DNA from 2 places in the Dermacoccus sp. PE3 genome. Region 2 is predicted to be linked to the other one. Evidence: predicted binding sites of a transcription regulator. Region 2 holds the regulator's gene; the other holds the start of a gene.
The links. The regulator LexA, encoded in region 2, represses DNA repair genes until DNA is damaged. The targets are predictions, from matches to a motif close to TCGAACANNTGTTCGA.
Positions count from the first base shown of each region.

Region 1: a site for LexA is predicted at 1,453-1,468, ahead of AA983_RS02810 (HNH endonuclease signature motif containing protein). Genes of this name have one in related genera too.

Region 1 is NZ_LDCM01000001.1:605,547-608,751, forward strand. Features, by position in the region: gene AA983_RS02810 (HNH endonuclease signature motif containing protein) at 1-1,441, opposite strand, end outside; gene argS (arginine--tRNA ligase) at 1,640-3,205, opposite strand, start outside.
Region 2 is NZ_LDCM01000002.1:189,251-192,455, reverse strand. Features, by position in the region: gene nrdR (transcriptional regulator NrdR) at 1-325, opposite strand, end outside; gene AA983_RS14745 (LysM peptidoglycan-binding domain-containing protein) at 573-986, opposite strand; gene lexA (transcriptional repressor LexA) at 1,253-1,972, shown strand; gene AA983_RS06350 (Sir2 family NAD-dependent protein deacetylase) at 1,986-2,825, opposite strand; gene AA983_RS06345 (LysR family transcriptional regulator) at 2,895-3,205, shown strand, end outside.

The DNA.
Region 1 (3,205 bases), on a different contig from region 2:
GCAGGTTCGCAGCCGACGTGGCGCCCCCGTCGGCGTACGGCACGACGTGGTCGGCATCGCAGAACTCGCCCGGGCGCATGCAACCGGGGAAGCGGCAGTGCTCGTCACGCTGCTCGACGAACCGGCGCGTGGTGATCGACGGGCGGTAGGTGAATCGCGACGTCCACCGCGTCACGCCTCGCTTCTCGTCGACGAGTGCGACTGTGAAGGCGGAACCGACCGTCCCTGCGAGGCGCTCCACGCAGGCCGCCGACACGACACCGACGCCGGGCACGTGAAGGTCGGCGACTCGCGTCGTCGGACGCTGGCCGGTTGCGACGCGTCGCCGACTTGCCGAGGCGCCGACCCCGACGCCATCACCGTTCTGCCCCGCACCGAGCGGAGCAGCGCACCCCTGACTGCGGACGACGGCACCGAATGAAACGGGCACACCGCTCCCCTGACCGGCGAAGGGCATGGTTGTGCCTGGGGTGGTGCCGTCCTCGAAACAGCGCACGGGCACGGTGAGCCGCACGATGGGGTCGAATCTCACGGAGCCGAGGAGCAGGTCGACGAAGGCATCGACCCGCGCCCGGTTCATCCGGTACCGCGTCGCGCCGCCGTGCAGACGCTCGTGTTCCTGCGCCAGCTGGCGCGCACGCGCATCGATGGCGGCCTGGACCTGCCACGCCTGGTCGGCGTCCATGACAACGGTCATCTGCGTGAGCCTGGGCTGATCGGGGTGCTCGCGGAACGAGACCTCGACGAGCGCCTCCGACGCGTCCTCATCCGCCGGCGCCGACAGCCCGAGCGAGGCAAGGAGCCGCCGCACACGACGCTTCACCGCCGCCGACCCGCCCAACAGCGCCCGGCCAGACACGAGCATCCCCTCGACGCTCTCCCGCTCGGCCGGCGCAAGGTGTTCGAGTTCGCGAAGCACCGTCTCGCAAGTCGTCATGCGTATCTCGCCCGCGCCGGCCATGACGAACATGCGAGGCAACGAGGCTCGCACGGCGTCACCCGCTTCAGCCCACGCCTCCGCCGTACCGACACGGATTCCGAGCCGGGCCGCCAGATCGTCGGCAGTGAACTCGCCGGGCACGAACTGACGCGGGTCGCTCTCCCACTGGTCGACCTCGAGAACGTCGTGTCGCGTGACGACGCGAGCGTGGGCCGCCGCGAAGGCGTGCATCGTGGCGTCGGTGCTGCGCGAGACGTACGCGGCCGTGACGGTGAGCTCTTCGAGGGCGCGTCGCTCGGCGTCGAGTTGGGCGAGTTCCTCATCAACGGTTACCGCGTCCACCGCGAGCGCCGACGACTCACCCCAGTCGATCGTCGGACGCGATGCGACCTCGAAGAGTTCGACGCCCACCGCGTGCCACGCCTCGACCCGCGCTTCGAGAGGCAGCGCACGAACGGCGGCCAGCACCTCGGCCACGTCGTCACGCTGTGTTGTCTCCACGCCTCATCTTATCGAACTTATGTTCGATTATCGAGCGAAAAGTCCGCCCAAATTTACCGGAGAGAAGCGGTCAGACACCGCCGCCAGCAGCTGACGCAGTTCGGTGCACCTGACGCACTCTGAGCCTGCTCAAACCGCATCAGCTGCACCGAAGTGCGTCAGCTGCACCAAGGCCCCCAACGCAAACGCCGCTGGGCGTCACATCTTCTCGGGCGTCTCGATGCCGAGGAGGCCGAGGCCGTCGCTGAGCACCTGCAGCGTCAGGGCGCACAGGGCGAGGCGCGAGTCGCGCACGGCGTCGTCGTCGGCCTTGAGCACCGGGCACTTCTCGTAGAAGGCCGTGAACGCCGTCGCGAGTTCGAAGAGGTACGCGGCGAGCCGGTGCGGTTCGAGCGTCTCGCCGACGAGCGCGACGACGGCGCCGTAGTCGAGCAGCTTCAGCGCGAGCGCGCGCTCGGCGTCCTCACCGATCGTGATGGCGGACGCAGGCGTCGCACCCGCGTCGGCGGCCTTGGCGAGGATCGAGCGGATACGCGTGGCGGCGTACTGCAGGTACGGGCCCGTGTTGCCGGTGAGCGCGAGCATGCGGTCGAAGTCGAACGTGTACTCGCTGTCGTGGGAGACCGACAGGTCCGAGTACTTCACCGCGCCGATGCCGACTTGGCGCGCGACGACGGCGCGCTCGGCGTCCGTCATGTCGGCCTTCGACTCCGCGACGACCTTCTCGGCGCGCTCGATGGCCTCGTCGAGCAGCTCCATGAGCCGCACCGAGTCACCCGAACGCGTCTTGAGCATCTTGCCGTCCGCGCCGAGCACCGAACCGATCTGCACGTGGATCGGCGTCGACTCCGGCCGGATGTAGCCCGCCTTGTCGGCCGCCGACCACGTCATGCGGAAGTGCAGGTTCTGCGGCGCGCCGACGACGTAGACGAGCCGGTCGCCGAGCAGATCCTGCGAGCGGTGCCGGACGGTGGCGAGGTCGGTCGTCGCGTAGCCGTAGCCGCCGTCGCTCTTGCGGATGATGAGCGGCACGGGAGCGTCGTCACGGCCGGTGAACTCGTCCTGGAAGATGCACAGCGCGCCGTCGGAGATCCGCGCGATACCGCGCGACTCGAGGTCCTCACAGATGCCCGCGAGTTCGTCGTTGTACGTCGACTCGCCCGCGAGGTCGGCGTCCGTCAGCGTCACGCCGAGCGTCGAGTACACCCGGTTGAAGTACGCCTTGGAGCGGTCCATGAGCTTGTTCCAGTGCGCCAGCGTCTCGGGGTCGCCGCCCTGCAGCAGCGTCACTCGCTTGCGGGCCCGCATGTTGAAGTCGCCCTTCGAGCCGGCCGGCTCGGCCTTCTCGGCGGTGTCGAACTTGACGCGCGCAGCCTGGTAGAAGGCGTTGGGGTCGGTCTCGAGGAGCTCCGCCTCGGGGCTGTTCTCGCCGACCTCGAGCAGGTGCTCGATGAGCATGCCGAACGGCGTGCCCCAGTCGCCGACGTGGTTCTGGCGCACGACGGTGTGCCCGAGGCGCTCGAGCACGCGCGCGAGCGAGTCACCGACGACCGTCGTGCGCAGGTGACCGACGTGCATCTCCTTCGCGACGTTCGGCGAGGAGTAGTCGAGCGGAATGACCTCGAGCTTGCTCGGGGGCAGGACACCGAGCGTGCCGTCGGCCAGGATCGTGGAGGCCTGCGCGGCCACCCAGTCCGTCGACAGCGTGATGTTAAGGAAGCCCGGGCCGGCGATCTCGACGTCCGAGATGAGCTGCATTGCAGC
Region 2 (3,205 bases):
TCTCGATGCCGACATCGTGGGCGTCGATCTCCGCAGCCCCCTTGGAGCGGATCGACTCCTCCACCTGCTGAGCGAGGACGGCGAGCTGATCGTCGGAAACCGGGCGGCCCTGGCAGGCCTTGCGCACGCCCGACATGACCTTGTCGCGAGAGAAGGGTTCGCTCACACCGGAGCGCTTGACGACCGTGAGGCTCGCGGTCTCGACGGTGGAGAAACGCTTGCCGCAGTCGGGGCACTGGCGGCGACGCTTGATGCAGGTGCCGTCCTCGGTCGAACGGGAGTCGACCACACGGGAGTCGGCGTTGCGGCAGAAGGGACAGTGCACGTGCCACGCCTCTCGATCGCAGGATTCCACCGCCTCGTGACGGTATGAACCCCAACACCGGCATCGCGGGAATTCTTCCGCAAACAACCACATGTTGGGGGCATTAGGGCGCCTGTGCCCTACATCTAGGAATCCTAGGTTGCGTTGGCGACCGCTCGCAACCGTGTCGGCAAACCCGGCGCACCAACCCCAGCAATGACGCGGAAAAGATGTGCGGCTCGCCCCAGCGACACGCCGAGGGGGCCGCTCAGCCTGCCGGAACGAGAATTCGCTGGCCGGCCTGAACGTGCATCGAGCTCATGTTGTTGGCCTCCTGGATGGCCACCACACCACGGTCGTTACGCAAGGACGGCAGCTCACGGGCGGCGATCTGAGAAAGGGTCTCCCCGTCCTTCACCGTGACCGACGTCGCGCCACCGGCAGGGTTAGCTTCGGCCACGGCCTTGGCCGCAAGGAGGCCACCGCCGACGAGAACCAGAAGCGCCAGAAGGGCAGCGAAGCGACGGCGAGCGAGAACGGCACGACGCGTCAACGGGGCGCGCCGCGTGCTACGACCACCCTCGAGGGAATCGACGACCGCAGGCCCCGACGGAACGAGGTGCAGGTGACGACGAGGGCTCGGCGCGACCGCCGGGACGTCCAGACTGGGCACAGCACTCATGTTCATTCCTCCTGACTCGGCGCGGATGCATCGAACATCCGTGCGATAGAACAACTGTACGACACAAACGTTCGAAAGCAAGGCCGTCGGCGGCGTGTTTCTCGTACATGTTTGCGAAAACTGTGTACGGTGGTGCCTACGTTGATCCCGAACGCTCACACCGAATCAGCGGCCACCGACAACCCCGGAATTCCGGGGAGAATCAGGGCTCCGCACCGAGGTCCGCGTCCGCGAGATCACTGTTTTCGTCGATGTGAGGAGACGCCATGGGTGAGGTCCACTCCATGAACAACCGCGCGAAGGGCAAACTGACCCCGCGACAGCAGAAAGTGCTCACCGTCATCCGGCGCTCGGTCGACGAGCGCGGTTACCCGCCGAGTCTGCGCGAGATCGGTGAGGCCGTCGGGCTGACGAGCCCGAGCTCCGTCGCACACCAGCTCGCCACGCTCGAGCGCAAGGGTTACCTGCGTCGCGACCCCAACCGCCCTCGCGCCATGGAGGTCGTCTCCCCCGACGACGGCGCCGACACCCGCGGTTACCGCGGAGGCACCTCGGTGCGTGCAGCGTCCGAGAGCACGTACGACGAGACCGACTCGGGCAACGAGCGTCCGCAGGCCTCCTTCGTCCCCGTCGTCGGACGCATCGCCGCCGGCGGGCCGATCCTGGCCGAGCAGGCCGTCGAGGACGTGTTCCCCCTCCCCCGTCAGATCGTCGGTGACGGCGAACTGTTCCTGCTCAAGGTTGTCGGCGACTCGATGATCGAAGCCGCCATCTGCGACGGCGACTGGGTCGTCGTGCGCCAGCAGCCGGAGGCGTCCAACGGTGAGATCGTGGCTGCGCTGCTCGACGGCGAGGCCACCGTGAAGACGTTCAAGCGCACGAACGGCAAGACGTGGCTCCTGCCCGCGAACGAGAACTACGAGCCGATCGACGGCGACGAAGCCAGCATCATGGGCAAGGTCACGGCGGTGCTGCGCAGCGTCTGACTCTCGCCCACCCTCACGTCGTCGCGTTCGCCTCGGTCTGCACCTGCAGGCCGAGGCGTTCGCATGTCGCGGTGAGGGTGGCACCAAGCGGTTCGTGTAGCACGAGATCGGCGCGCTCCGAACCGCGCATGCTTCCCAGACCGACCAGGGCCACGGGCTTGCCCGCCTTGAGCGCCGCCGAGACGAACCGGAAGCCCGACATCACCTTGAGCGAACTTCCGAGAACGAGAACCGCCCGTGACAGTTCGAGCTGCGCGTAGCAGTGCTCAACCGTCGCGGTGGGCACGCTCTCGCCGAACATCACGACGTCGGGCTTGACGACGAGCGAATCACAGTGCGGACAGGCCACGAGAACGAACGCATCCTCTGCACTCCGGGCAACCTCGGCGTCTCCGTCGGCCAACAGGGCCACGTCGCGCGGGAGGTTCGGGTTGGCGTCGCGGATGCGCCCCTGGAACTCGGCTCGATCCGAGCGGCTGCCGCACTCGACGCACTGCACCGAGGAGAGCGAACCGTGCAGTTCGAGGGCGTCCGCTCCGGAGGCCGCATGAAGACCGTCGACGTTCTGCGTCACGAGGTGTTGCACGAGACCTGCGCGCTGCAAGGCTGCAACAGCGTGGTGGCCGCCGTTGGGCCGAGCCGCGGCGAAACGTTCCCACCCGACGGCGCTGCGAACCCAGTAGCGTCGGCGCGCGTCGTCCCCGCTGAGGAACTGCTGGAACGTCATGGGAACCGTTCGGCGGGTGCCGTCAGGCTTGCGGTAGTCGGGAATGCCCGACTCGGTCGAGAGACCCGCCCCGGTGAGCACGAACAGGTCGCCCTGCGCGACGAACTCCGCCAACGCTGCAGTCACAGGTGGCCCCTCTCATTCGAGAATCGATAGAAACTACAACATCCGATAACGCCGGGTTATTCTCTACGGATGATCGACGCCGCCGGCCTTCGGGTCATGAAAGCCATTGCCCAGGAGGGTAGCTTCACCGCTGCCGCTGCTTCCCTGGGCTACTCCCAGCCTGCCGTGTCCCAGATGGTGCGCCGCTTGGAGGACAAGACGGGCACGGCTCTCGTCGAGCGCCTCGGACGTTCGGTGCGTCTGACCGAGGCGGGCCACGTGCTCGCCCGCACAGCCACTCCGGTGCTCGCCGCTCTCGAGGCGGCGGAGGGCGAAGTGGCCTCGATCGCCGGCCTGAGGGCGGGACGAGTGCGCCTCATGGCCTTCCCCTCGGCCTCGTC